2 regions of the Burkholderia sp. L-4 genome follow, and region 1 is predicted to be linked to the other one. Evidence: riboswitches for the same ligand, from Rfam matches in the RefSeq annotation. Region 1 holds a riboswitch; the other holds the start of a gene.

Region 1 (16,036 bases):
GCGATGCCCGGTTCGATCTCGACGTCGATCGCATCGTCGGTCAGGCGCACCGACAGATCCTTGACGCGCAGGTTGACCTGGTCGCGCACCATCACTTCGATCAGCGCGTCGTCCGGAAAGCGCGACAGCGCGAAGCAGTAGTCCTGCTCCGCATCGTGACAGTAGAGGTTGGCGAAGCTTTCGTCGTCGTCGAGGTCGGACGTCGCCGCGCCGACGGTAGCGTGAAGTTCCATGAACGTCGGTTCCTGCATGAAGATTATCGGAGGGAATGCATGCGTGTTTCGATCGTGGCCGCGGTGTCGGGCGTCGGATCGGCCTGCTCGTCGCGCGCCTTCAGCCACAGCCCGAACTCGCGCATGACTTCGACGACCGGCCGCAGCCGGTCGCCGTCCGCGGTGAGATCGTACTCGACGCGCACCGGCACTTCGGGATAGACGGTCCGCTTCACGAGTCCCGCATCCTCCAGCGCGCGCAGGTCGAGCGTCAGCATGCGCTGCGAGATTCCCGGCATGTCGCGGCGCAGGTCGCTGAAGCGCCGCGGCCCGTCGAGCAGATACGACACCAGCAGCAGCCGCCAGCGGCCGCCGAGCAGGCGCATCGCTTCTTCAACGGAACATCCTGTCGCACTCGTTTTCATCGTGCTGAACCCTGATCGGTAAATTTTTTGTGACTACGGCACAAACGACTGCCGTCTTCCCAGCCGTGCGCCGATGCGAGATATTAGCGCCCGCGTCGCGGCGAATCGATACCTGGACTACCCACGAAGGATACGCATGAAGCTCTATCACGCTCCCGGCAGCTGTTCGCAGGCGATCTGCATCGTGCTGCGCGAAGGCGGCATCGACGCGGAGATCGTCAAGGTCGACGCGCGCAAGCACGTCGTCGAAGACGGCCGCAACTACTACGACGTGAACGAACTCGGCTACGTGCCGCTGCTCGAACTCGACGACGGCACGATGCTGCGCGAAGGGCCGGTGATCGCGCAGTATCTCGCGGACCAGCGCCCGGAAGCCGCGCTCGCGCCGGCCCATGGGACGCTCGCGCGTTACCGGCTGATGGAATGGCTCAACTTCCTCGGCACCGAGATCCACAAGGGCTTCATCCCGTTGCTGTATGCGGTGCAGGCGGGGAAGTACGTCGAGCCCGTCCGGCAGAAACTCGACGGCCGCTTCGCATGGATCGACCGCCAGCTCGACGGCCGGACGTTCGTGACCGGCGACACGTTCACGGTCGCCGATGCGTACCTGTTCGCGCTGACCGGCTGGGGCAAGGCCGACTGGATGCGCTCGGTGTACAACGCGGATATTGACCTGAGCCGCCATGCGCATCTGCGCGCGTGGTACGAGCGCGTGCGCGCGCGGCCGGCCGTGCAGGCCGCGCTGGCCGCGGACGGCCTGCTGAAGTGAGGCGTGGCGGCGCGTCATTCTGCTGTAGCGACGCGCCGCCACGCAGCGACCGGCCGGGATATAATCGCCGCCATGAAACTGCTTCGGACCTTCATCCTGCTGCTGCTGTGCGCGGTGCTGCCCCTCACTGGGCTGGCAGCCAGCGGCCTGACCGGTGAATGTCCGATGCAGCACACGATGTCGACGGATCCGGATACCGGCATGAACCTGGCGATGTCCGCCGGCATGAGCGGCTGCGATTCGATGCAGCCGTCATCCGCCGATCACGCGAAGGCCAAAGCCAAGGGCGCGGCCTGCAAGGTGACGGCCGAATGCCAGTTCGGCAGCCTCTATCACCCGGTCGCTCGCGTCGACGTCAGCCGTCCCGCCGCATTCGCGAGCACGATCGTCTTCCATTACACGCAGTCCGTCCCGTCCCGCGACCCGAACGGGTTGTGGCGCCCGCCGCGCATCAACTGATCCCGATCTGACCGGTTCACCGCGCACGCGGTGAGGTTCGTCCTGTGCGCAGGACGTGGAATCCTTTTGGGTTCCGACCTGGGGTTACACCATGTCATTCGATTTCAGCACGCCGCGTACGCGGCGTGGGTGTCGGCGCGCGCCCGTACTGTGGGTCGCGCTGCTGGCGGCGGGCGCCGTTCACGCACAGCAGTCGCCTGTCACGCTGGACGCCGCGCTGCAGTCCGCGACAGATCATTCCGCTTCGATGCAGGCCGCGCAGGCTTCCGTGCTCGCGCGTTCCGAAGCGGCCGTCAAGGCCGGCCAGTTGCCCGACCCGATGCTCAAGGCCGGTATCGACAACCTGCCAGTCAATGGCGGTCAGCGCTTCACCGTCGGCCAGGACTTCATGACGATGCGCCGCATCGGCATCGAGCAGGAGTGGGTGTCCGGCGACAAGCGGCGGCTGCGCACGGCACTTGCCAACGAGCAGGTCGGCCGTGAGCGCGCGGGCTATCTCGCGCAGCTCGCCATCGTGCGCCAGCAGACCGCGACGGCTTGGCTCGACGCCGTCTACGCGAAGCAGGCGCTCGCGCTTCAGCAGGCGCTGCTCGGCCACATGAATCACGAACTCGACGCCACGCAGGCGTCGTATCGCGGCGCGAAGGCGGGTGCCGGCGATGTCGTGCAGGCGCGCGCGATGCTCGCGCAAACGCAGGATCAGGTGCTCAAGGCGCAGCAGGCATACCGCACCGCGCTTGTCGTGCTGGCCCGCTGGACGGCCGTTCCGGCGGCCGACGTGACGGGGGCGCCGCCTGCACCGGAATCCTTCGTGTCGTCGCTGCCGCCGGACGAACTGCGCCTGTCGCAGCCGGCGCTCGTCGCCGCGGCCGACGACATCGCGGTGGCCGAAGCCGACACGGCGGTCGCGAACAGCGAGCGCAGCCCGAACTGGACATGGGAGATCGCGTACCAGCAGCGCGGCGGCGCGTATTCGAACATGGTGTCCGTCGGCGTCTCGATCCCGCTGCCGCTCAATCGCAAGAACCGCCAGAACCGCGACATCGCCGAGAAGGCCGCCCTCGAGACGAGGGCGCGCCTGATGTACGAGGACACGCTGCGCCAGGTGCAGGCCGATATCCGTACGCAATCCGAGGCGCTGGCGAGCGGCCGCGAACGCATCGCGAACCTGAGCGCCGCGCTGCTGCCCGCCGCCGACCAGCGCGTGCAGCTCGCGATGGCCGCGTACCGGGCCGGCACGGGGTCGCTCGCCGATACGTTCGCCGCGCGGCGGGCGCAACTCGACGCGCAGTTGCAGCTGCTCGATCTCAGGCGCGACGTGTCGCGGACCTGGGCGCAGCTCGAATATCAGGTCGTGCCGTCGGCGCTGGCCGCCGCGCAGTGAAGGAGAACACCATGAACAAGCAAGCACTCGCACGCGCGGTGGTGCTGGCGTTCGCCGGCGCGGCGCTCGGCGGCGCCGGCTACTTCGCGGGCGTTCGCCATGCGGCGGGCGGCGCGGCGACGGCCGCCCCGGCCGCTGCCGCGCCGTCCGGCACGCAGGATCCGCAAGCGGCACGCAAGGTGCTGTACTGGCACGACCCGATGGTGCCGAACCAGCATTTCGACAAACCGGGCAAGTCGCCTTTCATGGACATGCAGTTGCAGCCCGTTTATGCGGACGAAGAGGGCGCCGCACCGGGCATCCGGATCGATCCGGGCCTGCAGCAGAACCTCGGCATCCGGTATACGACCGTGCGGCGCCAGCAGACGGCCGCCGGCTTCGACGCGGTGGGCACGACGCAGTTCGACGAATCGCGCGCGGACGTCGTGCAGTCGCGCGTCACCGGCTATATCGATCGACTGTACGCGCGTGCGCCGATGCAGCGCATCGAGAAGGGCGCGCCGGTCGCATCGCTGTTCGTGCCCGACTGGCTCGCGCCGCAGGAGGAATATCTCGCGCTGAAGCGCGGCGGGATGGACGGCAGCCTGCTCGATGCGGCGCGCGCACGGATGCGGGCGCTGTCGATTCCGGACGGGATGGTCGCGGCCCTCGAACGCACCGGCCGTGCGCAGACGCATGTCGTGCTCACGGCGCCGGAAACGGGTGTCGTCAGCGAGCTGAACGTGCGCGACGGCGCGATGGTCGCACCCGGTCAGACGCTCGCGAAGATCGCGGGGCTGTCGACGCTGTGGCTGATCGTCGAGGTGCCGGAAGCGCTCGCGCTGACCGTGCAGCCGGGGATGTCGGTCGACGCGACGTTCGCGGGCGATGCGGCGCGGCACGTCAGCGGCCGCATCCGCGAAGTGCTGCCCGGCATCGGCACGGGCAGCCGTACGCTGCAGGCGCGCGTGGAGATCGACAACGCGTCGCTGAAGCTCACACCCGGCATGCTGATGCGCGTGCGCGTAGCCGCGAAGGATACGGTGTCGCGCCTGCTCGTGCCGTCCGAGGCCGTGATCGCGACCGGCAAGCGCACGATCGTCATCGTGAAGAACGGCGACGGCCGCCTTCAGCCGGTATCGGTCACGACCGGCAACGACGTCGGCGGCGACACGGAAGTGCTCGACGGGTTGCACGAAGGCGACACGGTCGTCGCGTCGGGCCAGTTCCTGATCGATTCGGAAGCCAGCCTGAAAAGCGTGCTGCCGCGGCTCGAACGCACGTCGGAGGCAGGTACGGCCGCATCGTCCGCTGCGGCGACCTTGCCGGTCTACGAAACGACCGGCAAGGTCGAGAAGGTGACGGCCGACGACATCACGTTCTCGCATCAACCGGTGCCGGCGCTCGGCTGGGGCGCGATGACGATGGCGTTCGGCAAGCCGTCGGCCCGGGCGTTTCCCGACGTGAAGCCGGGTCAGACCGCGCGGTTCGCGTTCATGCAGACCGACGACGGCTACCGGCTAACGAAGGTCGAGCCGCAGGGAGGCGAACGATGATCGCGCGCGTCATTCTCTGGTCCGTCCGGCATCGCTTCCTGGTGCTGCTGGCCACCGTGCTGATCGCCGCGTGGGGTGTTCATTCGCTGCGGCAGACGCCGCTCGATGCGTTGCCCGACCTGTCGGACACGCAGGTGATCGTGAAGGCGTCGTATCCGGGCAAGGCGCCGCAGGTCGTCGAGGATCAGGTCACCTATCCGCTGACGACGACGCTGCTCGGCGTGCCGGGCGCGACGACCGTGCGCGCATACTCGTCGTTCGGCGATGCGTTCGTCTACGTGCTGTTCGACGACCGCACCGATCCCTACTGGGCGCGCTCGCGCGTGCTCGAATACCTGAGCCAGGTGCAAAGCCGCCTGCCGGCCGGCGCGACCGTGTCGCTCGGGCCGGATGCGACCGGCGTCGGCTGGGTGTACGAGTACGCGCTCGTCGATCGCACCGGCCGTCACGATCTCGGGCAACTGCGCGCGCTCAACGACTGGTTCCTGAAGTTCGAGCTGAAGGCCGTGCCGGACGTCTCGGAAGTCGCGAGCATCGGCGGCATGGTGCGCCAGTACCAGGTCGTCCTCGATCCCGACAAGTTGCGTGCCTACGGCATCACGCAGGCGGCGGTCGCGGATGCGCTCGGCAAGGCCAACCAGGCATCCGGCGGCTCGGTCGTCGAGCTGGCTGAGTCGGAGTACATGGTGCGTTCGTCCGGCTACCTGCGCACGCTCGACGACTTCCGCCGCGTCGTGCTGCGTACCGACGACGCGGGCACGCCGGTGCTGCTCGGCGACGTCGCGCACATCCAGGTCGGCCCGGCGATGCGGCGCGGGATCGCCGAGTTGAACGGGCAGGGCGAAGTGGCGGGCGGCGTCGTCGTGATGCGCTCGGGCAAGAACGCCCTGACGACGATCGACGCGGTGAAGGCGAAGCTCGCCGGCCTGAAGCGTTCGCTGCCGCCCGGCGTCGACATCGTCACGACCTACGACCGATCGCAACTGATCGAGCGCGCGGTCGGCAACCTGAAGGACAAGCTGATCGAGGAATTCGTCATCGTCGGGATCGTCTGCGCGGTGTTCCTGTTCCATCTGCGCAGCGCGTTCGTCGCGATCCTGTCGCTGCCGCTCGGCGTACTGGCCGCGTTCATCGTGATGCGTTACCAGGGCGTGAATGCGAACCTGATGTCGCTCGGCGGGATCGCGATCGCGATCGGCGCGATGATCGACGCGGCGATCGTGATGATCGAGAACGCGCACAAGCATCTGGAAGCGTACGACCACGCGCATCCGGGCGAGCCGCCGACCGCCGCGCGCCGCTGGGAGCTGGTCGCGGCGTCGGCCGCGGAAGTCGGGCCCGCGCTGTTTTTCTCGCTGCTGATCATCACGCTGTCGTTCGTTCCAGTGTTTTCGCTGGAAGGGCAGGAGGGCAAGCTGTTCGCGCCGCTGGCGTTCACGAAGACCTACACGATCGCCGCGGCCGCCGGATTGTCGGTGACGCTGGTGCCCGTGCTGATGGGCTATCTCGTGCGCGGCCGCATTCCGCACGAGCACGCGAACCCGATCAACCGCGTGCTGATCCGCCTGTACCGGCCGCTGCTCGAGGCGACGCTGCGGCGCCCGTGGTTCGCGATCGGTATCGCGGTTGTCGCGCTCGTGCTGACGGCCGTGCCGTTGTCGCGGCTCGGCAGCGAATTCATGCCGCCGCTCGACGAAGGCGACCTGCTGTACATGCCGACCGCGCTGCCGGGCATCTCGGCCGACAAGGCGGGCGAACTGTTGCAGCAGACCGACCGGCTGATCAAGACCGTGCCCGAGGTCGACACGGTGTTCGGCAAGTCGGGCCGGGCCGATTCGGCCACCGATCCCGCGCCGCTCGAGATGTTCGAGACGACGATCCGCTTCAAGCCGCGCAGCACATGGCGGTCCGGCATGACGCCGGAGAAACTCGTCGACGAACTCGACCGGACGGTGAAGGTGCCGGGCTTGTCGAACGTGTGGGTGCCGCCGATCCGCAACCGGCTCGACATGTTGTCCACCGGGATCAAGACGCCGGTCGGTGTGAAGATTTCCGGGCCGGACCTGGCAGGCATCGACGCGATCGCGACGCAGGTCGAGGCGGCCGTGAAGCGCGTGCCCGGCGTGACGTCCGCGCTCGCGGAACGGCTGAACGGCGGCCGCTACATCGACGTCGATATCGACCGGCTCGCGGCCGCGCGCTACGGATTGTCGGTGGCCGACATCCAGTCGGTCGTGTCGTCGGCGGTCGGCGGCGACGATGTCGGCGAAGTGGTCGCGGGGCGCGAGCGTTTCCCGATCAACCTCCGCTATCCGCGCGAGATCCGCGATTCGCTCGAGAACCTGCGGCAACTGCCGGTCGTCACCGCGCGCGGCGCGCAGATCCGCCTCGGCGATGTCGCGCGCATCGGCATCGCCGACGGGCCGCCGATGATCCGCAGCGAGAACGCGCGGCTGTCCGGCTACGTGTACGTCGATCTGCGCGGCGTCGACCTGAGCACGGCCGTCCGCGCGATGCAGCGGGCCGTCGCGCAACGGGTCGCGTTGCCGCCCGGCTATTCGATCGCGTGGTCGGGCCAGTTCGAGTATCTCGAACGCGCGGCGGCGACGTTGCGTACCGTGGTGCCCGTCACGCTCGTCGTGATCTTCGTGCTGCTGCTCCTCACGTTCGACTCGGTGGCCGATGCGCTGCTGCTGATGTCGACGGTGCCGTTCGCGCTGGTCGGCGGCTTCTGGCTCGTGTGGGCGCTTGGTCATGCGGTGTCGGTCGCGACGTCGGTGGGCTTCATCGCGCTGGCCGGCGTGGCCGCCGAATTCGGCGTCGTGATGCTGCTGTACCTGAAAGGCGCGCTGCAGCGCCGGCTCGACGGCGGCGAACCGCTGACCGATGCGCTGCTGCTCGACGCGATCCGCGAGGGCGCGGTGCTGCGTGTGCGGCCGAAGGCGATGACGGTCGCCGTCGTGCTCGCCGGTCTCGTGCCGATCATGGTCGGCCATGGCGCCGGCTCCGAAGTCATGCAGCGCATCGCCGCGCCGATGGTCGGCGGCATGGTCACGGCGCCGCTGCTGTCGATGTTCGTCATTCCCGCCGCGTGGCTCCTGCTTCAGCGCCGTCGTGCGTACGGCGCGGGCCGGGCGCGGCATTCCGATGCAGTTCCTTCCGGCACGAACGTGCCACCCATCCCAACCGGAGAATCACGATGAAGATGAATCAATTGATCGCCGCCGCAACCGCCGTTGTCGCGCTCGGCGCTGCCGCCATACCGGCGTTTGCCGCCGGCGAGATGTCGGGCATGGACATGGCCGGCATGAAGATGGCGCCGGACGGCGCGGCCGATTCGCATGCCGCGCTGACCGACGCCGAGGTGAAGAAGGTCGATGCCGCGAGCGGCAGGATCACGCTAAAGCACGGCGCCCTCGACAACGTCGGGATGCCGGCGATGACGATGGCGTTCAAGGCGAAGGATGCGGCGATGCTCGCGCACGCGCAGGCGGGCGACAAGGTCAAGGTGCGGATCGAGAAGGTCGACGGCACGCTGACGATCGTCAAGCTCGTCAAGGGTTCCTGACCGTCGTCGGCAGGTGCGGCGGTCGCCCGCATCTGCGCAGTGAAGCGCGCCGCGCCGACGTGTCCGTCGGCCGGCGCGCCCGGTGCGCGCATCGGCGCATTCAGCGTGTCAGCGTCAGGACCAGATAACCCGCATACCCCGCGCCGTTCGCGAGCAGTGCCCAGATCGCGAGCCCGCGCGTCCGCGCGTTGACGCGCAGCCACGCGGCCGCCGCGAGCGTGATGATCACGCCGGTCAGCACTTCGGGGCGCGGCTCCCACGGCGTCAGCATGATGCCGATCGCCGGCAGCAGCGTGCCCTGGAACACCATCGCGCCGGTAATGTTGCCGAACGCGAGCGTGTCCTTCCTGCGGCGGATCCACAGCACGCTGTTGACCTTCTCCGGCAGCTCCGTCGCGATCGGCACGATGATCAGCGACAGCAGCAGCGCCGAGATGCCGAGCGCATGCGACACGCCTTCCACGCCGTGAATGAAGCCCTTCGCCCCGCCGACCAGCAGCGCGACGCCGATCAGCAGTTGCAGCGCGATCGTCGCGAGGTTGGTCGGCAGGCCCGCGCGCGACAGGAACATCGCATGCGGCGCCTCGGTGCCGTGCCCGGCATCGACGAGCCGGGTCGACGCGCGGAACGTCATCACGACGTACATCACGTAGAGGCCGACGAGCATCGCGGCGAGCAGCGCGCGCACGGCCCAGTTGTGATGCGGGACGAACATCGCGGCGGTCGCCAGCGAGAACGCGGCGAGGAAGTAGTTCATGTCGCGCACGAAGCCCGTGCGTTCCGGCGCGATCGTGCCGCGCAACCCGCGCGAGCGGATCACGGCGAGCGTCATCAGGAACGTGGTGAGCGTCGCGAGCATCAGCGGCGCGCCGAGGATCGCGCCGACGCCGATTTCCTCGTTCACGGCCTGGTTCGCGGTGCCGCCGGCCAGCGCGAGCAGCGGCACCATCGTTTCGGGCAGCGCCGTGCCGACGGCCGCGAACAGCGAACCGGTCACGCCTTCGGAAATCTTCAGGCGTTCGCCGAGATGTTCGAGCGCATTGGTGAAGACTTCGGCCGCGACGAGGATGACGATCAGCATGAACGCCAGTTCGAGGAACATGAACGTCATGCGGCACCTCCGCGGGCAACGGTGGCGTATGGGGAGAGAGCGGGGAGGAACATGGGGACTCCGTGGTCGGACGCTGACGAACCATGGCGCATCCGCCGCCGTCCAACCAGGAACGACGCGATGCGCCCATGGTCTCGCCAAGCCGATCAGGCCGAACGCGCCACGGCCGCAGGCCGAGTGTGTTGACGCGTTCGCTTTCCGGGGGACGGAAAGCAGGCTACTCCCCAAAGACGAAGGGCAGTCTAGCCGAGCGGGTTGCTTTCGACAAGCCTTCATCTCGAAAAAAATATCTCCCTCCACCCTATGGGGAAACCGTCCTGGAGATATACTCCCCTACCCTATACAGGAGCCATCGATGAGTCATACCGTTCGCGACAAACAGAAGCTGCTGAACCGCGTGCGCCGTATCAAGGGTCAGGTCGAGGCGATCGAGCGCGCGCTCGAGGACGAGCGCGGCTGCAACGATGTGCTGCAGCAGATCACGAGCTGCCGCGGCGCGATGAACGGCCTGCTGGCCGTCGTGCTGGAAGACCACATCCGGTCGCATCTCGTCGACGCGGACACGCCGGACGCGCATGAAGGCAGCGCGACCGAGCAGCTCATCGACGTCGTCCACAGTTATTTCAAGTAACCGGATCGGAACATGAGCAAACTCGAGGGGAGTGCCGCCGACGGCTGGCACAGCCATGCGTTTCTCGGCGCCGCGCACGCGCGGAACGAGCGGAAGACCTGGATGGTCATCGGCCTGTGCACGGCGATGATGATCGCCGAAATCGTCGGCGGCACGCTGTTCGGCTCGCTGGCCCTGGTCGCCGACGGGCTGCACATGTCGACGCATGCGGGCGCGATGCTGATCGCGGCGCTGGCCTACACCTACGCACGCAGGCATGCGGACGATCCGCGCTTCGTTTTCGGCACCGGCAAGCTCGGCGATCTGGCCGGGTTCACGAGCGCGATCGTGCTCGCGATGATCGCGCTGCTGATCGGCTACGAGGCGATCGCGCGCCTTCTGTCTCCGGTGCCCATCCATTTCGGCGAAGCGATTCCGATCGCGGTGCTCGGGCTCGCGGTGAATCTCGCCAGCGTGTGGCTGCTGAGCGGCGATCATCATCACGGGCATGGTCATGCGCATGTCCACGATCACGACCATGACGACGCGCATCACGCGCATCACGACCACGGCTCGCTCGCGGCGGCGCATCGCGACCACAACATCCGGTCCGCCTACGTTCACGTGATCGCCGACGCGGCCGTGTCGGTGCTGGCCATCGTCGGCCTGCTGCTCGCGCGGGCGTTCGGCTGGGTCTGGATGGATCCGCTCGCGGGGATCGTCGGCGCGCTGGTGATCGCCAACTGGGCCTACGGGCTGATGCGCGACACGGGCGGCATCCTGCTCGACGTCAACGTCGATCGCAAGCTGACGGACAACGTCCGCCGCGCGATCGAGGCGCTTGGCGACAAGGTCAACGATCTCCATGTGTGGCGCGTGGGCCCGGGGCACATGAGCGCGATCGTGTCGGTCGAAACCGGCGATACCGCGCGCGATGCGCGTTTCTACCATGCGCTCGTCGCGCGCTTCGACGGCGTGTCCCACGTGACCGTCGAAGTGACGACGCGTGCGAAGGCGGCCTGATCGTGGCCGTGAAATCGCCGTGTATCGACCTGTGCGCGTTCGACGGCCGGACGGGCTTTTGTGCCGGCTGCCTGCGCACGCGCGACGAGGCACGCGACTGGAAGAAGATGACCGATCACCGCCGGCACCAGATACTGAATGACCGGTCGCGCCGCGAGGCGAAGCTGCGGCGCGGGACGGACGCGTGAGCGGGCGGGCGGATTACCCGTCCGTGCCGCGCGGAAAATAAAGCGCGAACGTCGTGCGCCCGTCGCGGCTCGCGACCTCCACCTTGCCGCGATGCAATTCCATGATCGACTTCACGATCGCGAGCCCGAGCCCCGCGTTGCGCGCCGCGCCGTGCCGCGACGAATCGATGCGGTAGAAGCGCTCGAAGATCCGTTCGACCTGTTCGGGCGGAATCGCGGCGCCGCGATTCGTGACCTCGACGACCGCATCATTCCCTTGCACCGAAACTGCCAGTTCGATCGCCGACGCGACTTGCGCGTGTTCGAGCGCATTCGATGCGAGGTTGCTCACCGCGCGCCGGAACAGCGTCGCGTCCGCGACGACCGGTGCTTCGCCGCGCACGTCGATGCGCACGCCGGCTTCGTCGGCCAGCGCCTGGAAATACGACGCGAGCCGGCGCAACTCGCTGCCGGCGTCCAGCTCGGCGGTTTTCAGGTGCTGACGCGCATTGTCGGTGCGCGCGAGAAACAGCATGTTCTCGATCATCCGCTGCAGCCGCTCGCATTCCTCGATGTTCGAATCGATCAGCGTTTCGTATTCCTCGGTCGTGCGGGCACGCGACAGCGTGACCTGCGACGAGCTGATCACGTTCGCGAGCGGCGTGCGCATGTCGTGCGCGAGATCGGACGAGAACTGCGACAGCCGCACGAACGCGCGTTCGAGGCGGTCGAGCATCCGGTTGACCGACGTCGCGAGTTCGCGCAGCTCGACGGGGCCGCCGCGCGCGTCGAGGCGCGCGTTCAGGTTGTGCGCCTCGATGCGCGACGTCTGCCGGCCGAGGCTCTCGACCGGGCGCAGGCCGCGCGATGCGACCGCGTAGCCGAGTGCGCCGACCAGCAGCGCGCCGACGGCCGCCGCGAGCCAGATGTCGACGCGATAGCTTTCGAGCAGCGACTGGCGATCGGTCGCCGTGCGTGCGAGCGCGACCTGGATCGCTTCGCCGGACGGCAGCGTTGCACGCGCATACACGCAGCGGGACGTGCCGATGCCGGATGGCGAGCAGGAGAACGGCCCGGCGGCGCCACCGGCTGGATGCGGTGCCGTGATTACCGACGCCAGCGTGTTGCCGGCCGCGTCGGAGTGCTCGACGAGCGGGCGGTCCTGCGCATCGTAGATGCCGAGATAGACCCCCGGGTGCGACAGCAGCACTTCATGGAACACGGCCGGATCGGCGCGCAGCGCGGCTGTCGATCCGCTCGCGTGCGCGAGCTGCAGGAACTGGTTGAGCTTGCCGGAGATCTCGATGTCGTCGCGCCGCGTGAGTTCGGCGGACAGCGAGCGGTACAGGTATGCGCCGGTCAGCGCGAATACGAGCGCGGCGACGACGGCGAACGCGAGCGTCAGGCGCCGCAGCAGCGAATACGAAGCCGGGCTCGCGCTCACGAGCGATCCTCGAGCACGTAACCCATGCCACGGATCGTGTGGATCAGCTTCTTCTCATATGCGTTGTCGATCTTCGCGCGCAGCCGCTTGATTGCCGCATCGACGACGTTCGTGTCGCTGTCGAAATTCATGTCCCAGATCTGCGACGTGATGAACGTACGGGTCAGCACTTCGCCTTCGCGTTCGGCGAGCAGCTGCAACAGCGCGAATTCCTGCGCGGTCAGGTCGATGCGGGTGTCGGCGCGCCGCACGCGGCGCTTGAGCAGGTCGATCTCGAGATCGGCAACGAGCAGGATGTCGCGCGCGTTGCGCGGCGCGCGGCGCAGCAGCGAGCGGATGCGCGCGAGGAATTCGGCGTACGCGAACGGCTTGAGCAGGTAGTCGTCGGCGCCGAGTTCGAGCCCGGCCACCTTGTCCTCGATCGCGTCGCGGGCCGTGAGCAGCAGCACGGGCGTCTGCTTCTGCGCACGCAGCCGCCTGAGCACCTCGAAGCCGTCCAGCGCCGGCAGCATCACGTCGAGCACGACGAGGTCGAAATCCTCGTGCAGCGCGAGGAACAGCCCGTCCTGGCCGTTTTCCGCGATGTCGACCGTGTAGCTCGCCTCCATCAGCCCCTTGCGGAGGTACGACGCCATCTTGGGTTCGTCTTCGACTATCAGTATCCGCATGGTGGGGCAGGCTGTCCGTATTTCCAGCCGGTCAGTGTAACGCCTGAGCTTAAGGGGCCGCGCGTGCGCGAACGATGACCGCCGGATGACGGGATTGTCATGCATCGCCCAGGCGCCGCGTCACCCGCGTTTCATGAAAATCCGGTCATGTTTCGGCCATGTCGTCGTCACCGCGGCGGCGATAACCTGCAGCCGTCTTGTCCCCGGAGCGCGCCGTCGCGGCGCCGCGCCGGCCCAACCGGTCGTTGCCTGCCCGATTCCGCATCCATGTCGTACTGGCGCAAATTCCTCGTCGTCGTGCTGCTGGCGCTGAGCCTGCCGATCCTGTCGTTCGCGGCTGTGTCGATGCAGTGCGCGGGCGCTGCCGTCATGCCGGCGGAGGCGGCCCCGCACGCGCAGGAGGGCCATCACGATCATGACGGTCACGCGCGGCATGCGTCGTCGTGTTCCGCGTGCGTGTCGTGCTGCTTCGGCACGGGCATGTCGGGTGCCGGGGCGGTGCCCGCCGTCACGAGCGTCGGCGTCGCGATCGCCGCGCCTCCCCCATCGGCCGGCGGCGTGTCGTTCCTGACCGGCGGCATCGACCGGCCGCCTCGCGCGATACCCGTCTAGTCCCCGCCCGTGGCCGACAGGCCGCGACCTGCAATTCACGCTGGCGGCCGCACCCGGTCCGCCGGACGACTCACGACGAGATATTTTCATGCGACTGATCACTGCGGCGCTGTTGAGCGCGGCGGCCTTCATGCCGTCGCTCGCGCCTGCGCAAACCCCGTTGCCCGATCCGGCGGACGCCGCCGCGCCGGTGCCTGACGTCACCGTGACGTCCGCGTTCGACGGCTACCGGCCGTATCGCGACGACGAAGGCCCCGGCTGGAAACAACTGAACCGGGACGTGACGGAGCGGCCCGCGAAGCCCGGCAATGCGGCGCGCAACGGCGGCGCGCATGCGACGCACGGAGGGGCCGCGCGATGACGAATCTGGCGATATCGCCGAGGATCGGTGCGGCCGCGGTCGCGCTGGCGTTCCTTGCGGGCTGTACGACGTTTTCGAAGGACGGCGGTTTCGACGCCGTGTCGTCCGCCGCATCGGAACGCATCGGGAAAGACGCGGTGGTCGTCAGGACCGATGCCGACCGCGAGGCCGTCGACAGGCGGACGCAGGAACTGCTGGCCAGGCCGCTGTCGATGGACGATGCGGTGCAGGTCGCGCTGCTGAACAACCGCGGCCTGCAGGCGTCGTACGCCGAACTCGGACTGTCGGAGGCCGACCTCGTGCAGGCCGGCCGGCTGCCGAACCCGCGCTTCGCGTTCAGCCGCACGCGCGCCGGCGACGGCGAACTGACGCTCGGTCGCACGTTGTCGGCGAACGTGTTCGCACTGCTGACGATGCCGCTCGCGACGAGCATCGAACGCCGCCGCTTCGAGCAGACCAGGCTCGAAACGGCCGATGCGATGCTGAAGGTGGCGGCCGACGCGCGCCGCGCCTACGTGGAAGCCGTCGCCGCCGGGCAGGCCGCGAACTATGCGCAGCAGGTGCGCGACGCCGCGAGCGCGGCCGCCGAACTGGCGCAACGCATGCGGCAGGCCGGCAACTTCAGCCGCCTCGATTACGCGCGCGAACAGGCGTTCCAGGCGGACGCGGTCGCGCTGCACGCGAAGGCGCGCCAGCAGGCGCTGGCCGCACGCGAGAAGCTCACGCGCGCGATGGGGCTGTGGGGCGAGCGCACGCGGTACGCGCTGCCCGAGCGCTTGCCCGACCTGCCGAAAGCGCGCCCGAACCTGCCCGATCTCGAACGCTTCGCGATGAGCAACCGCTTCGACATCCAGGCCGCGAAGCTGCAGACGCAGGGCGTCGCGTCGTCGCTCGGCCTGAGCAAGGCGACACGCTTCGTCAACGCGGTCGATCTCGGCTACGTGAACAACTACGAAACCGGCAAGGGGCACGAGCACGGCTACGAGATCAGCGTCGAGATTCCGCTGTTCGACTGGGGCGGCGCGAAAGTCGCGCGCGCCGAGGCCCTCTACATGCAGTCGGCGAACCGGCTCGCGAAAACGGCGATCGACGCGCGCTCCGAAGTGCGCGAATCGTACGCGGCGTACGTGACGAGCTACGACGTCGCGACCCACTATCGCGACGAAGTCGTGCCGCTGCGCAAGACGATCTCCGACGAACTGCTGCTGCGCTACAACGGGATGCTCGCGAGCGTGTTCGAGCTGCTGGCCGACGCGCGCGAGCAGGTCGGCGCGGTCAACGGCTACATCGATGCACTGAAGGACTACTGGCTCGCCGAAACCGATCTGCAGATGGCCGTCGGCGGTCGCTTGCCGTCGTCAGGCGCTGCGCCGCGCGCGGCGAATGCCGCCGAACCGGCACCCGAAACCACGCCCAGGGCCGACGCTGCCGCGCAGCCGGTCTCCACTCCCGCGGCGCCACCGGCGCCCGCGACGCAAACGCATCCGGAAGGTCATTGACATGGTGTCCCGTCGACAATTTCTCAGCGGCTCGGGCGCCGCGCTGCTCGGTGCGGCGATGGTCAGCAAGGCCGGCGCCGCGTCGCTGCCCGAAGCGCCCACGATGGCGAAGACCGGCACGCAGCCGCCGCTCGTGCCGCCGAACGGCCGCGCGTACACGCCCGTCGCGACGCTGAACGGCTGGTCGCT
Region 2 (16,036 bases), on a different contig from region 1:
CGCGCTCGGCCCGAGTCTCGGCCAGTGCTGCGGCGGCGCCGTGGTGCTCGCGTTCGAGCGGCTCGACGTCGGCGATCTCGGCTGGATCATGTCGCTCGCGAAGCGCGTCGCGGCCGGCGCCGCGACCGTGCGTAGCGTATCATTCGGCCCCTCGCCAGGCGCGCCGCTGTTGAGCGAGCCCGAATCGGAAGCCGCGCGGGCCGACTGCCTGCTGTGGGAAACCGGCGGCGTGTCGCTGATGACCGAGACGATCGCGCCGTTTGCGTTCCCCGTCGTGCTGTTCGGCGCCGGGCACATCGGCACCGCGCTCGTGAAGGTGCTGGCGACGCTGCCGTGCCACGTGCGCTGGATCGACGGGCCCGCTGCGGTGTTCCCGCCGGCCGACGCGCTCGCCGGCATCGGCAACCTCGCGATCGAAGCGGCCGCTGCCCCGGCCGACGCGGTCGACGCCGCGCCGCCGCAGTCCTACTTCGTCGTGATGACGCACGACCATGCACTCGATTTCGTGCTGGCCGAACGCATCCTGCGGCGCGGCGACTATGCGTACTTCGGGATGACCGGCTCGCAGGCGAAACGCGTACAGTTCGATCATCGCCTCGCGGCGATCGGCATCGACCCGGCCCAGGTCGCGCGGATGCGCTGCCCGATCGGCGTCGAAGGCATCATCGACAAGGCGCCCGAAGTGATCGCGATCTCGGTGGCCGCGCAATTGCTGCAGGCCGTCGAGGCGAATGCGTCCGCGCAGGCTTCCCCTACCTACTGACCGACCAAGAACGACGCCATGACCCCGACATTCAAGGACAAGATTGCCCGCGCGCCGAAAGCGGAGCTGCACATCCACATCGAAGGCTCGCTCGAGCCCGAACTGATTTTCGCGCTCGCGCAGCGCAACGGCGTGAAGCTCGCGTACGACTCGATCGACGCGCTGCGCGCCGCGTACGCGTTCACCGACCTGCAGTCGTTCCTCGACATCTATTACGCCGGCGCGAGCGTGCTGCTGACCGAGCAGGATTTCTACGACATGACGGCCGCGTACTGCGAACGCGCGCTCGCCGACCACGTCGTCCATACCGAACTGTTCTTCGATCCGCAGACGCACACCGAGCGCGGCGTGCCGATCGAGACGGTCGTCGCGGGCATCGAGCGCGCACTCGCCGATGCCGAACGGCGCGGGCTGTCGAGCAGGCTGATCCTGTGCTTCCTGCGCCACCTGTCCGAAGAGGACGCGCTCGCGACGTTCGAATCCGCGTTGCCGCTGTTCGAGCGCTATCGCCACCGGCTGATCGGCGTGGGCCTCGATTCGTCCGAGCTCGGCCATCCGCCGGCCAAGTTCGCGCGCGTGTTCGAGAAGGCGCGTGCGCTCGGGCTGAAGCTCGTCGCGCATGCGGGCGAGGAAGGCCCACCCGCCTACATCCACGAAGCGCTCGACGTGCTGAAGGTCGACCGGATCGACCACGGCGTGCGCAGCATCGAAGACGCGGCGCTCGTCGAGCGCCTCGCGAAAACGCGCACCGCGCTGACCGTCTGCCCGCTGTCGAACCTGAAGCTGTGCGTGTTCGACGACATGACGAAGCACACGCTGAAGGCGCTGCTCGATCGCGGCGTCGCGGTGACGATCAACTCCGACGATCCCGCCTATTTCGGCGGCTACGTCAACGAAAACTACTTCGCGACGGCCGAAGGGCTGCAGCTCACGGATGCCGAAGTCCATGCGGTGATCCGCAACGGCTTCGAGGCGTCGTTCATCGAACCGGCGCAGCGCGACGCACTGTACGCGCGCCTCGACGCGTACTGGCAGGCCGCGTGACGGCCCGCATCGAGGAACGCTAGACAGATGAGACACGGCAACGGCATCCGCTTCGCGCCCGCCGGTTCGGCCTTGCGCCGGGCCGGGCGCGGGCGTGCGCGCGCGGCGACGGCGCCGTCCGGCGTCGTGCGCCGTTGCCCGCCGTCGCGATGCGCCGTTGCGTTCGCCGCCGCATCGGTCGCGAGCGCGAGGGCCGCGAGGATCGCCGGCGACCACCGGCTGGCGGCTTCGGCCGCCACGTTCGCCCGCGCAATCGCCTCCGGTCGTGCCGCACGCAGCGTGCCGCCGCCGCTCGCGAAGCACCCGGCCGCCCCCGTGCGGCGCCGATCGTTTTCTTCTGTTCGCCTTACCTTGATGCAGGACCATTCGTCATGACGCAAACCGCTTTCCGTTCCCAGCTGCTGACCTTCAACGGCGACCCGGCGCAATCGAGCCAGGCCGCGAACCACGAGACCGACGGCCTCCTGATCGTCGCGGACGGCAAGGTCGTCGCGGCCGGCCCGTATGCGCCACTCGCGGCAACGCTCGCGCGCGACGCGGTCGTCCACGACCTGCGCGACAAGCTGATCGTGCCCGGCTTCATCGACACGCACATCCACTACCCGCAGACGGACATGATCGCGTCGCCGGCGCCCGGCCTGCTGCCGTGGCTCGACAAGTACACGTTCCCGACCGAGCGCCAGTTCGGCGATCCCGAGCATGCGCGCGAAGTCGCCGATTTCTTCGTCGACGAGTTGCTCGCGTGCGGCACGACGAGCGCGCTCGTCTACTGCACGGTGCACAAGCAGTCGGCCGATGCGCTGTTCGCGGCGAGCGACGCGCGCGACCTGCGGATGATCGCGGGCAAGGTGCTGATGGACCGCAACTGCCCCGAGTTCCTGCGCGACACCGCGCAGTCTGGATACGACGACAGCGCCGAGCTGATCGACCGCTGGCACGGCAAGGGCCGCCAGATGTACGCGCTCACGCCGCGCTTCGCGCCGACGTCGACCGAGGCGCAGCTCGAGGCGTGCGGCGAACTCGCGCGCCGCCATCCGGACATCTTCGTGCAGAGCCACGTCGCGGAAAACGTCGACGAGGTGAAATGGGTGGCCGAGCTGTTCCCCGGCCACCGCAGTTATCTCGACATCTACGACCGCTACGGGCTGCTGCGCCCGCGCGCGGTGTACGGCCACTGCATCCACCTCGACGACGAGGACCGCCGCCGGATGGCCGAGACGCGCACGGTTATCGCGCACTGCCCGACGTCGAACTTCTTCCTCGGCAGCGGGCTGTTCGACTTCGACAAGGCCGGCGAATACGACGTACCCGTCACGCTCGCGACCGACGTCGGCGGCGGCACGTCGTTCTCGATGCTGCAGACGATGAACGAGGCCCACAAGGTCGCGCGGCTGTCGGGCCACCACCTGACCGCGACGCGGATGTTCTGGCTCGCGACGGCCGGCGCCGCGCAGGCGCTCGATCTCGCCGACACGGTCGGCACGCTCAAGCCGCGCACCGAGGCCGACTTCGTCGTGCTCGATCCGCAGGCCACGCCGCTGCTCGCGCGCCGCACCAAACGCGCGGATTCGCTCGAGGAACTGCTGTTCGCGTTCGCGCTGCTCGGCGACGACCGCGCGGTGTACCGCACCTACGCGGCCGGCGAGCTCGTCCACGAACGCGGCGCCGCGCGCCGGCCGGCCGCCGCGTAACGGTAACGCCGCGCCGGTACGCAGCCCCGGCCGGCACGGCCCGATCGCGGCCGTACCGGCCGGGCAGCCAGGCGCGCCCTCGCCGACCGGGCTCCCACGCCCGGCCGGCCGCCTTCCCGCACGCAATGCGTCGTGCTAGAATTCGCCGCTCATTGGGGAGTAGCCGCTCCGCTCGATGTCCCGCGCCCCCGGCGCGCATCGTGACGGAGGCGTCCGTCAACAGACTTGGCCGTTCGGCCATGGCGGACGCAGCCACGCTGGCCTGGCGAGACCGATGGTTCACAGTGCGCCGCATCAGGGCCCGGCGCGCCGTGGATCGTCGCTCGCACGCAAAACATCGGCCCGTGGAACCCCATACGTGTCCCAAGCCTTCCTGATCTCCACCGGCGCCGTCGCCCTCGCTGAAATCGGCGACAAGACCCAACTGCTTTCCCTCGTCCTGGCCGCGCGCTATCGCAAGCCGATGCCGATCATTCTCGGCGTGCTCGTCGCGACGCTCGTGAATCACGGTTTCGCGGGCGCACTCGGCGAATGGCTCGGCGCGCTCGTCACGCCGTCGATCATGCGCTGGGCGCTCGCGTTCTCGTTCATCGCGATGGGATTGTGGATTCTCGTGCCCGACAAGCTCGACGCCGACGAAGCCAACGCCACCCGCTCGCGGCTCGGCGTGTTCGGCGCGACGCTCGTCGCATTCTTCCTCGCGGAAATGGGCGACAAGACGCAGATCGCGACCGTCGCGCTGGCGGCGCGCTTCCAGGACTACATCGGCGTCGTGGCCGGCACGACGTTCGGGATGATGCTCGCGAACGTGCCGGCGATCCTGCTCGGCGACCGCTTCGCGCACCGCCTGCCAACCCGGCTCGTGCACGGGATCGCGGCCGTGCTGTTCGTCGTGCTCGGCGCGCTCGCGCTGCTGGGTGTCGGCGTCTGACGGAACAGGATGACCGGCGCGGCCGGGTAGCCGCGCCGGGATGGGCACCGCGTTACTTCGCGACGGCCGCGCCCGAAGCCGGCGCAGCCGGCACCGCGCGCTCGTTGGCGGCCGGCGTCGCCGGCCCGCCGCGCTTGTCGACCGGCAACCGGACCGAGCGGACCGCGCCGTTCGACAGCGGGAAATCGGCGAGCGCGCTGCGCGCGAGGAACGGCATCGCATACAGCAGCGTGCCGTTGTCGCCGGTCGTGCGCGCGGACACGTTGTACACCTCCTTGCCCGTCGCGCGCTCGGTGATGCGGATCCCGAGCGTGTAGTCGAACACCTGGTACGTCTGCGCGACATAGCCGGCCGGCATCGGCCCCCAGGGCCCCCACGGGCCCCACGGCCCGCGCCGCCAGTACGGCCCGGGCGCAAACCACGGGTCGTAGTAGACCGGCTGCGGCACCGTCACGAGATCGCTGCCCACCGCATAGGTCAGCCCGACGAGATAACGCGCCTGCGCCGGCGGCACCTGCCGGAACGCATACGCGGACAGTTCGTTGGCGACGATCGGCTCGTAGGTCGACTGCTCGATGCTGTTCTTCTGCGCCTCGGTGCGCGTGAACGCATAGGTGCGTGTCGCGTCGCTGCCGCTCCAGTCGGAAAAGGCCGTGACCTGGGTCGTCACATAGCTGGTGCAGCCCGTCAGCAGCGCCACGCACAGCGCCGCCGCCCAGCCCGCACCGCGAAAAATCCATTCGCGTTTCATGTTGATCCTCGTCGATCCGTCACCCGTTCGTCGCACCGCGCGAACCGCAACGGGATGCCGATAATACGCGGACTGTCGAAAGCGGTAAAAAGTTCGCCCGGCACGCAGCCGCAAGCCTTTGTACAATGGCCCGGTTCGCCCGGCCCGCGTAACGGGCCCGTTCCCCACCCCACCGATCTCGACGACCATGTCCGACAACGCCTCCTCCACCGTGATCCGCCGCGCCGACTACACGCCGCCGGCATTCCTCATCGATTCCGTCGCGCTCGAATTCGATCTCGCGCCGGCCCGCACGATCGTCAGGAACACGATGCGCGTGCGCCGCAATCCGGACGCCGCGCCCGCGCCGCACCTGGAGTTGATGGGCGAAGCGCTCGAATTCGTCGGCGCGTCGCTGGACGGCGCGCCGCATGGCGCCGTGCGCGCGCACGAGCACGGGCTGACGGTCGAGAACGTGCCCGACGCGTTCGAGCTGACGCTCGAAAGCGCGTGCGCCCCCGACCAGAATACGACGCTGTCGGGCCTCTACGTGTCGAGCGGCAATTTCTTCACGCAGTGCGAGGCGGAAGGCTTTCGCCGCATCACCTACTTCCTCGACCGCCCCGACGTGATGGCGTCGTACATCGTCACGCTGCGCGCCGACAAGACCGCGTACCCGGTGCTGCTGTCGAACGGCAACCTCGTCGATTCGGGCGACCTGCCCGACGGCCGCCACTTCGCGAAATGGGAAGACCCGTTCCGCAAGCCGAGCTACCTGTTCGCGCTGGTCGCCGGCAAGCTCGTCGCGATCGAGGAAAAGATCACGACCGGCTCCGGCAAGGAAAAGCTGCTGCAGGTGTGGGTCGAGCCGGCCGATCTCGACAAGACGCGTCACGCGATGGATTCGCTGATCCACTCGATCCGCTGGGACGAAAGACGCTTCGGCCTCGAGCTCGATCTCGACCGCTTCATGATCGTCGCGGTCGGCGACTTCAACATGGGGGCGATGGAAAACAAGGGGCTCAACATCTTCAACACGAAGTACGTGCTGGCGAACCCCGAGACCGCGACCGACACCGATTTCGCGAACATCGAATCGGTGGTCGGCCACGAGTACTTCCACAACTGGACCGGCAATCGCGTGACCTGCCGCGACTGGTTCCAGTTGAGCCTGAAGGAAGGCCTGACGGTGTTCCGCGACCAGGAATTCTCGGCCGACATGGCCGCGGGCGACGACGTCGAATCGGCGGCCCGCGCGGTCAAGCGCATCGAGGACGTGCGCGTGCTGCGCCAGCTGCAGTTCGCCGAGGATGCCGGCCCGATGGCACACCCGGTGCGCCCGGAAAGCTACGTCGAGATCAACAATTTCTACACGATGACGGTCTACGAGAAAGGCTCGGAAGTCGTGCGGATGTACCAGACGCTGTTCGGCCGCGACGGCTTCCGCAAGGGGATGGACCTGTACTTCAAGCGCCACGACGGCCACGCGGTGACCTGCGACGACTTCCGTCACGCGATGGCCGACGCGAACGGGCGCGACCTCGCGCAGTTCGAGCGCTGGTACAGCCAGGCCGGCACGCCGCGCGTGTCGGTGCGCACCGCGTACGACGCGGCCGCGCGCCGTTACACGGTCACGCTCGCGCAGGGCTACGGCGACGCGTCGCCGGCCGCGCGCGAAACGCAGCAGGGGCCGCTCCTGATTCCGTTCGCGATCGGCCTGATCGGCCGCGACGGCCGCGACCTGCCGCTGCGCCTGGACGGTGAAACGGCCGCTTCGGGCACGACGCGCGTGCTCGACTTCACCGACACCGAGCAGACCTTCACGTTCGTCGACGTGCCGGAAGCGCCGCTGCCGTCGCTGCTGCGCAACTTCTCGTCGCCGGTGATCGTCGAGTACGACTACAGCGACGACGATCTCGCATTCCTGCTCGCGCACGACAGCGATCCGTTCAACCGCTGGGAGGCCGGCCAGCGCCTCGCGACGCGCGCGCTGCTGACGCTTGCCGCGCGGGCGGCCGCGAACGAACCGCTCACGCTCGGCGAGAACTTCATTGCCGCGTTCCGGCGCGTGCTGACCGACGCGACGCTGTCGCCGGCGTTCCGCGAACTCGCGCTGACGCTGCCGTCGGAAACCTACCTCGCCGACCAGATGGCCGAGGCCGATCCGGCCGCCGTGCATCGCGCACGCCTGTTCGTGCGCCGCCAGCTCGCGACCGCGCTGCGCGCCGAATGGCTCGCCGCGTACGAGCAGCACCAGACGCCGGGCGCCTACGAGCCGACGCCGGAGGCCTCCGGCCGCCGCGCGCTGAAGAACCTCGCGCTCGCGTATCTCGCCGAACTCGAGGATCCGGCCGATGCGGTGCGCCTCGCGACCGCGCAGTACGACGCGGCGAACAACATGACCGATCGCGCGGCCGCCCTCGGCGCGCTGCTGTCCGCCGCCGCCGCGGGCGCGAACGAGCCGGCCGATCGCGCGCTCGACGACTTCTACCGCCGTTTCGAGAAGGAGGCGCTCGTGATCGACAAGTGGTTCGCGATGCAGGCGGCGCAACGCGGCACGGCCGCGCAGCCGACGCTCGCGAAAGTGCGCAAGCTGCTCGCGCATCCGGCGTTCAACCTGAAGAATCCGAACCGCGCACGCTCGCTGATCTTCAGCTTCTGTGCAGCCAACCCCGCGCAATTCCACGCGGCGGACGGTTCGGGCTACGCGTTCTGGGCCGAACAGGTGCTCGCGCTCGACGCGATCAATCCGCAGGTCGCCGCACGCCTCGCGCGTTCGCTCGAACTGTGGCGCCGCTTCACGCCGGCGCTGCGCGACCGCATGCGCGGCGCGCTCGAGCAGGTCGCGGCCGGCGCGAAGTCGCGCGACGTGCGCGAGATCGTCGAGAAGGCGCTCGCCTGACGCCGTCGCCCGCCCCGCATTCGCGCGATGAAGCCGGCGCCGCCCGATGCGGCGCCGGCTTTTTTATTGCACGGACGCGGCCGGCACCGAGCCGAATGACGGGGTCTGACCGCTCGGCCTGCCGCCGCGCCGGTACGCACCGCGCCCCCTCCGCCGCCGGAAACCGGGTCGGCTCGGCCGCCCGGCGATGTAACCGGACGAAAAAAGCCGGTGGCGCGGGAAGCGCGACAGGTAAAATTGCGGCCATTCAAGGATTCTTTGGCCTTTCGGAGTCTGTCATGTCCATTGCCCGCCGCACCACGCTGTCGAAGTTCCTGATCGAACAGCAACGTGAGACCAACAACCTTCCCGCCGACCTGCGCCTGCTGATCGAAGTCGTCGCACGCGCGTGCAAGGCGATCAGCTACAACGTGTCGAAGGGCGCGCTCGGTGAAGCGCTCGGCACCGCCGGCAGCGAGAACGTCCAGGGCGAGGTGCAGAAAAAGCTCGACATCCTGTCGAACGAAATCCTGCTCGACGCAAACGAGTGGGGCGGCAACCTCGCCGCGATGGCATCGGAAGAAATGGAAACGTTCTTCCCGATCCCGGCGAACTACCCGCGCGGCGAATACCTGCTCGTGTTCGATCCGCTCGACGGCTCGTCGAACATCGACGTGAACGTGTCGATCGGCACGATCTTCTCGGTGCTGCGCTGCCCGGACGGCAAGCAGGCGACCGAAGAATCGTTCCTGCAACCCGGCACGCAGCAGGTTGCGGCCGGCTACGCCGTCTACGGCCCGCAGACGGTGTTCGTGCTGACGACCGGCAACGGCGTGAACTGCTTCACGCTCGACCGCGAAGTCGGCTCGTGGGTGCTCACGCAAAGCAACATGCAGATCCCGGCCGACACGCGCGAATACGCGATCAACGCGTCGAACGCGCGCCACTGGTACGACCCGGTCAAGCGCTACGTCGACGAACTGAACGCCGGCAAGGACGGCCCGCGCGGCGACAACTTCAACATGCGCTGGATCGCCTCGATGGTTGCCGACGTGCACCGGATCCTGAACCGCGGCGGCATCTTCATGTACCCGGCGGACAAGCGCACGCCCGATCGTCCGGGCAAGCTGCGCCTGATGTACGAAGCGAACCCGATGTCGTTCATCGTCGAACAGGCGGGCGGCGCCGCGACGACCGGCACGCAGCGCATCATGGAAGTGCAGCCGACGGGCCTGCACCAGCGCGTGCCCGTGTTCCTCGGCTCGAAGAACGAAGTCGAGCGCGTCACCGGCTATCACGACGAAGCAAAATAATTGCACTGCAGCACTGGACGGAGGCGTGATGCGCAAGTACAATCTCGCCTCTTGATGTGGCCCTGACCGGTCGCATCACAGTGAAGTGAAAGCGGGCAGTCCGCCGGATCGAGGGTTTCGCGAAACAGCAGCAGCAAGCTGAAAAAAAGTTCGCAAAACCTATTGCCAAGATCTCGGATTTGACCATATAATTTCATTTCTCTGCTGCCGGTGTAGCTCAGTTGGTAGAGCAGCGCATTCGTAATGCGAAGGTCGTAGGTTCGACTCCTATCTCCGGCACCAAGACATAAAGGACTGACAAGCATCGCTTGTCAGGCCTTTTCTCTTTTCCGGCGCCGAAATCGTGCGCCCATCCGGTATCCGTATCCGCCCCGCTTGCGGGCATCCCCCGACTCACGCACCGCGTGCCGCCGATTACAATCGCCGGACCACTCCGCCCTCTTCCCCGCCTCATGCGCACCTGGCGTCTCGAGCGACCGACTCTCAACGCGCAGCTGGATATCTCCCGCGCGACGCGTCTCGTCGCCGCGATCGGCGGCCACGAGGCGAACGCGTTCGCAGCCGAAGTCCTGAAGCTGTTCGACGCTGCGCTGTCGATCACGCAGTGCACGATCTTCGCGTACGAATTCGGCAATCGCCCGCGCACGATGTCGGTTGCCGATCATCGCGGCGGCCGCTACCTGCGCGACGTTGCCGACACCTACGCACGGCACTTCTACGCACTCGACGGCAACCAGCCGATCGTATCGGCCGCCCATCGCGGCACGCACCGCCACGACCTGCTGCTGCATCAGCAAGCGGGCGACGAGATCGCTCACGAAGCGTATCGCGCGGCATGCTATCGCGGCCCCGACGTATCCGACCGGCTGGCGCTACTGGTGCAGCCCGACGATGCGACGTGGCTGTCGATCAACCTGTACCGCGCCCATCGCAGCGGCGCGTTCCAGCCGCGCGAGATCGCGGCGATCGAAACGCTCGCGCCACTGATCGCGCAGGCGGCGAAGCATCACTACGCACTCGCCGGCGCGACGCAGGTCGGCATCCCGCAACGGATGCTCGCGCGATTGCGCCATGCGTGCCCCGAACTGTCCAAGCGCGAACTCGACGTGCTGCGCGGCATGCTCGAAGGCCAGACCGCGCGCGAGATCGGCGAGACGATCGGCGTGAAGGCATCGAGCGTCGTCACCTATCAGAAGCGCGCGTATCGGCGCCTCGGCATTTCGAGCCAGCGCGAACTGTTTGCGCTGTGCATGCAGCCCTGACCCGTTTCGGTTCGCGACGAACGTAGCGCGGCCACGCCTGCCGGGCCCGCCGTACCCGAAATGGGGACAACGGCGACACGCCCGGCTTCCATACTGCATCGACCCGTTGCCCCATCGCATCGCCGATGCGCGCACGTCGAGTCAGACCACCGTGGAAGCCAACGATGACCATCGCGTTCAAACCCTATCCGTTCGTCGCCGCGCGCCATTCCGCGCATCTGCCGGACTGCGTCGACGGCATCGATACGCACCGGCATCGCGTCGCGATCGTCGGCGGCGGCCCCGTGGGCCTCGCCGTCGCGCTCGGCCTCGCGAATCACGGCATTCGCAGCGTGTTGATCGAAGCCGACGATTCGGTCTGTCACGGCAGCCGCGCGATCTGCATTTCGCGCCGCAGCCTCGAGATCATCGAACGGCTCGGCGCGCTCGACGATTTCCTGCGCACCGGGCTGCCATGGACCGGCGGACGCAGTTTCCATCGCGACGACGAAGTGCTGCACTTCACGATGCCGCAGGACGAGAACCAGAAGCTGCCGCCGATGGTGAACCTCGCGCAGTATCACATCGAGCAGTTCCTGCTGGACGCCGCGCGACGCCGCGCCGATTTCATCGAGATCCGCTGGCAGACGAAGGTCACCGGCGTCACGCGACAACCGGACGGCGTACGCCTGGACGTCGACACGCCGCTCGGCGGCTACGCGCTCGACGCCGACTGGGTCGTCGCATGCGACGGCGGACGCAGCACGATGCGCGACGCGCTCGGTCTGTCGCTCCGCGGCACGCGCTACGAGGGCCGCTATGTGATCGTCGACATCGCGCTCGACAGCAACCGGCCGACCGAGCGGCTCGCATACTTCGATCCGTCGTCGAACCCGGGCTCGACGGTGCTCGTCCACAAGCAGCCCGACAACGTGTGGCGGATCGACTACCAGTTGCGCGACGACGAGGATGCCGACGCGGCCGTGAAGCCCGAGCACGTGATCCCCCGCGTGCAGAACCTGCTCGACATGATGGGCGAGCGCGGCCCATGGTCGCCGATCTGGATCACGATCTACAAGGCGAACGCACTGACGCTCGAACGCTACCGGCACGACCGCGTGCTGTTCTGCGGCGACGCCGCGCACCTCGTGCCGATCTTCGGCGTGCGCGGCGCGAATTCGGGCATCGACGATGCCGACAACCTCGCGTGGAAACTCGCGTACGTGCTGCGCGGCATCGCGTCGGACGCACTGCTCGACAGCTACTCGGACGAACGCGTGTTCGCGACGCACGAGAACCTGCGTTACGGCACGAAGAGCACCGAGTTCATGGCGCCGCCGTCGTTTGCCTTCGAACTGATGCGAAAGGCCGTGCTGACGCTCGCGCGCCGGCATCCGGCACTGCGTTCGCTGATCAACCCGCGCCAGACATCGGCTATCGCGTATGCGAAGTCGCCGCTGAATGCCGCCGAGCGCGACACGTTCGCGGCCGGCCCGGCGCCCGGCACGGTACTCGTCGAATGTCCGCTGACGCTGTACGCGCCACTCGGCGGCGGCACGCGCAGCGGCCACCTGACCGATCTCGTCGCGCCGCGCTTCACCGCGTTCTGCTTCGCGAGCGATGGTGTGCCCGATCCGTCGCTCGCCGAACTCGAGCGGCGCGTGCAGGATGCGCACGTGCCGTTCACGCTCGTCACGCTCGCACGACAGGCCAGGCCGCGACACCCGGCCTGCGCCGGCCATGACGACGACGGCCGGCTGTTCGACCTGTACGGCGCACGCGACGGCACCGTCTATCTCGTGCGACCGGACGGGCACGTACTCGGCCGCTGGCACGACGCGCGCGCCGACGATCTCGCCGCCGCGCTCGACCGCGCGCTCCACCCGCCCACGTCAACCGAGACCGACCTTCAGGAGACCGCATGATCACGGATATCGAACGCGACACGCTCTACACCGATCTGTGCCGCACGATGACGCGGATCGGTGAAACCGACGCACCGCTTTTTCTCGCCCGCTTCGCACTCCTGTCGATTGAGACGATAGCCGATCCCGCGATCGTCGCACGACTGATCGCCGATGCTGGCGAAGGGCTGCCCGATGCAAACGTTCCGGTGGCGGCACGCGGACAGCGGGACGCCTGACCGGCCAGGTCCGTCCCCACCCATTTCTTACATATTCATTTCATGACGCGTCGCAGCCAGACGAATTCCGCTGGAAAATCCGCTTAAGGGTGCATAACATTACTTAACGATCCTGACCCGTCTATCGCGTTACATTGCGTGGGCGGCGCGGCGGGTCGCATGCCGCTTTCATCCAGCTTGCGGCACACGACAGCCGTTGCCCGGTCATTTCGACTCAACCCAAGGAGAGGACCACCATGACTCATGGCTTGATTATGTGGCTCATCATCGGCGCGATCGCCGGCTGGCTTGCCGGGCTGCTCGTGAAAGGCGGCGGCTTCGGACTGATCGTCGACATCATCGTCGGGATCGTCGGCGCGGTGATCGGCGGCTGGCTCGCCGGGGTACTCGGCATCAGCGTCGGCAGCGGCTTCATCGGCTCGGTGATCGTCGCGGTCGTCGGTGCGGTGATCCTGCTGTTCGTGATCCGGCTATTCAAACGAGCGGCCTGACGCTTCTCTCCACGCGCCTTCGGGCGCGTTTTCGCATCAGGCCGGCGCGCGGCCCGTTTGCCGCGCGCCGCCCGTTCGATCACCGCTTCGCGTGCTGCAACTCGCCGTCGAGCACGTCGGTCGTCAACACCCCGCTGCGCGCTTCGCGTGCACGATCGCGCCCGATCCACACGGTGCGCGGCATGTCCCCCGCCATCCCGCATCCAGTGCCGCGCGCAAACGCTCGGGCACCGGTTCCGCGTGCGCATATCGCGCGAGCGCTTACGCGAGCGCCGCACCGTTGTCGTCGTACGCATCCATCACGACCATCGCGAGCTACCCGTCCGGATGAAGGCGCTGTCATGCGACCCGATGCGCGAATGGAACACGTCGCACCCGCCGGAGACAACGCCGCGAACGACTTCACAGCGACCATTTCAGTTCTCCGTAGAAGGTACGGCCCGGATACGGATGGAACACGTAGTAGCGGCGATCCGTCAGGTTGTCGATGCCGAGCGATGCGGTCCAGTGACGATCGAGGCGATAGCGCGCCTTCAGGTCGACGACCGTAAACGAGCTCGTGCCGCCGTACACGTCCGGATTCACATCGCTGTTGTCGAGCGTGTTGAACTGGCGGCCCGAGTAGCGCACGCCGACGCTCGCGAGCCAGTGCTCGTCGAAGCGATAGGACGCCAGCAGGTTCGCGCGCATGCGCGGAATGCGCGGGAAGCGCGAGCCGACGTAGGCAGGATTCGCGGCATCGGCGAGGATCTGCGCATTACTGGCCGATACGTTCGCGTCGATCGCGAGCCCCCTCAGCCCGACGTTTTCGCCGCTGAACGCGAGCTCGATGCCGCGTACGCGCACGCGGTCGACGTTCGAGACGTTGGTGACGGTCGTCGCGCCCGACACGGTCGTCTGGCTGTAGATCGAATCGCGCAGGTCGCTCTGGAACACGCTCGCGCGCACGACGCCGACACCGACGTCGCGCTCGGCCGTGAAGTCCCAGTCGATCGCCTTTTCCGGCCGCAGGTTCGGGTTGTTGTTGACGATCGCATTGTTCGAGATCGTGCCCTGGAACAGCTCGCCGACGGTCGGGAACCGCGTGCCGGTCGCGAACGACAGCCGGAAGCGCCACACGTCCGTCGCGTCCCATTGCAGCGCAACCTTCGGCGACAGCGCGTTCGCGCCGCGATCCGCATAACCGAGCGTGCCGCCCGCGTTGCCGAGCGCGCCGCCGTAAGCATCCCAGCGCTCGTAGCGCAACCCGAGCGTCGCGAGCCAGCCCGGCGCGAAGCGCCACGCATCCTGCCCGAACAGCGCCTGCGTGCGCGTGTCGCCGCGATAGACGCTCGCGAGCGACGTGGTCGGCCCGGCCAGCCAGTCGGCCGTGTTGTACGTGACGTTGCGCAGGAAGTAGTTGTCGTAGTGGTAACCGAACGTGAACGTGTGGCCATTCACTGCCGGCGCCTCGGCCTTCAGGTCGAGCGTGCGCCAGCCGGTGCCGTCGCCCTGGAACAGCGTGCCCGCCCCGCCCTGCACGGTCGAGGCCGCGCGCAGCACGTCGCGCGACACGTCGTACGCGGACACGACGCCCGACAGCCGCCAGCCCGAATCGAGCCGGCCGTTCAGGCCCAGCGCGTACAGCCAGTTCTCCTGGTCGCCGCGTTGCGGCGCGAACGCGTTCGGCGCAACGGTCATGTTCCGGCCGCCGATCGACACGTTGCCGCCGTAGACCGGGTTGCCGGCCGCGTCGCGCAGGAAGGTTTCGCCGTGCTGCCGGTAATGGTTCTCCCAATGCCCGAGCGTGAGCGTCGCATCGACGCGGTCGGTGAACGCGTAGCCCATCCGGACCGTCTCGTTGAGCTGCTCGGTCCGCTCGATCGTCTGCGCGCCGACGATCGTCCGCGGCTTGCCGTTCGGCCCGATGTCGGTCGCGGCACCCGTGACGGGTACGGCGGCGCCCAGCTTCGGGGTGTAGGCCGAATTGGGACTCGCATACTGCATCGGCTGACCGTTGTTCTCGAGCCGGTCGAGCGACAGCGCGAACCAGAACCGGCCGACGCGGTCGGCGATCCGCGCGGTCTGATGATTGCCGCCGAAGCTGTCCGCGAATCCGTAGCCGTCGTGATAGCGCTGCGTGAAGAATTGCGTCGACAGCGATGCCTCGAGCTTGTCCGGGCGCCGCGTCGTGAGCAGCACCGTCGAGCCGATCGCGTTGCCGGGATACAGCGCGGAAAAGGGGCCGTAGAGCACGTCGACGCGCGCGATGTCGTCAGGCGGAATCAGCGACCAGCGCGGCGGGTACGCATAACTCGACCCGAGCAGGTTCGACAGCAGCACGCCGTCCGCGTACACGAGGCCGCGCGCGCTCTGCAGCTCGTTGAAGTCGCGGCCCGCGAACACGCTGTTGCGGTCGCCGATATAGCGCTTGCGGACCATCAGGTTCGGCGCGTACTTCAGCGCGTCCTCGGTGGTGACGTTGGTATGCGACTCGATCTGCTCGCGCGTGATCGACGTGACGACGGCCGGCGTATCCGGATCGACCGGCTGCCGCTGGGCGGTCACGCTGACGGCGGTCAGCGTGTCGCCGGCCGGTGCCGGCGGCACGGCGGCGCTGGCCGGGCGCCCGACACCGCCGGGGACCGCATCGGCGGGGGCATCGACCGCCGATGCGGCGTGCGCGGCGGGCCACGCAAAAGCGGCCGCGCATGCGAGCGCGAGCCGGCCGCGCGGCAACCGCGCGACGTGGGTAAACGACATGAAGTGAATTCCTGAAAACGTGATCGGACACCGCCGGGCACGCGCGCGCGCCGCGCACGCACGACG

Evidence for each region. A riboswitch is a leader RNA that binds a small molecule or an ion and turns the genes downstream of it on or off. The one in region 1 is predicted to bind manganese.
Region 2: it holds a riboswitch for manganese, as region 1 does, so the genes downstream of both, AC1VVG_RS05070 (TMEM165/GDT1 family protein) here and AC1VVG_RS21740 (sodium:calcium antiporter) in region 1, are expected to answer to the same signal.

The regions. Positions count from the first base shown of each region.
Region 1 is NZ_JBXEOX010000002.1:1,087,724-1,103,759, forward strand. Features, by position in the region: gene AC1VVG_RS21700 (hypothetical protein) at 1-233, opposite strand, end outside; gene AC1VVG_RS21705 (winged helix-turn-helix transcriptional regulator) at 257-637, opposite strand; gene gstA (glutathione transferase GstA) at 774-1,406, shown strand; gene AC1VVG_RS21715 (hypothetical protein) at 1,479-1,865, shown strand; gene AC1VVG_RS21720 (TolC family protein) at 1,957-3,249, shown strand; gene AC1VVG_RS21725 (efflux RND transporter periplasmic adaptor subunit) at 3,261-4,784, shown strand; gene AC1VVG_RS21730 (efflux RND transporter permease subunit) at 4,781-7,987, shown strand; gene AC1VVG_RS21735 (copper-binding protein) at 7,984-8,352, shown strand; gene AC1VVG_RS21740 (sodium:calcium antiporter) at 8,453-9,463, opposite strand; yybP-ykoY riboswitch at 9,532-9,701, opposite strand; gene AC1VVG_RS21745 (metal/formaldehyde-sensitive transcriptional repressor) at 9,819-10,094, shown strand; gene dmeF (CDF family Co(II)/Ni(II) efflux transporter DmeF) at 10,107-11,096, shown strand; gene AC1VVG_RS21755 (DUF1289 domain-containing protein) at 11,099-11,284, shown strand; gene AC1VVG_RS21760 (heavy metal sensor histidine kinase) at 11,298-12,707, opposite strand; gene AC1VVG_RS21765 (heavy metal response regulator transcription factor) at 12,704-13,375, opposite strand; gene AC1VVG_RS21770 (hypothetical protein) at 13,643-13,987, shown strand; gene AC1VVG_RS21775 (hypothetical protein) at 14,076-14,348, shown strand; gene AC1VVG_RS21780 (TolC family protein) at 14,345-15,847, shown strand; gene AC1VVG_RS21785 (multicopper oxidase family protein) at 15,849-16,036, shown strand, end outside.
Region 2 is NZ_JBXEOX010000001.1:1,071,550-1,087,585, reverse strand. Features, by position in the region: gene xdhC (xanthine dehydrogenase accessory protein XdhC) at 1-763, shown strand, start outside; gene AC1VVG_RS05080 (adenosine deaminase) at 782-1,807, shown strand; gene guaD (guanine deaminase) at 2,179-3,498, shown strand; yybP-ykoY riboswitch at 3,641-3,762, shown strand; gene AC1VVG_RS05070 (TMEM165/GDT1 family protein) at 3,857-4,429, shown strand; gene AC1VVG_RS05065 (DUF4136 domain-containing protein) at 4,482-5,180, opposite strand; gene pepN (aminopeptidase N) at 5,368-8,061, shown strand; gene AC1VVG_RS05055 (class 1 fructose-bisphosphatase) at 8,340-9,353, shown strand; tRNA gene AC1VVG_RS05050 (tRNA-Thr) at 9,560-9,635, shown strand; gene AC1VVG_RS05045 (helix-turn-helix transcriptional regulator) at 9,806-10,615, shown strand; gene AC1VVG_RS05040 (FAD-dependent oxidoreductase) at 10,780-12,519, shown strand; gene AC1VVG_RS05035 (hypothetical protein) at 12,516-12,737, shown strand; gene AC1VVG_RS05030 (GlsB/YeaQ/YmgE family stress response membrane protein) at 12,974-13,228, shown strand; partial or broken gene AC1VVG_RS05025 (TlpA family protein disulfide reductase) at 13,308-13,567, opposite strand; gene AC1VVG_RS05020 (TonB-dependent receptor) at 13,631-15,970, opposite strand.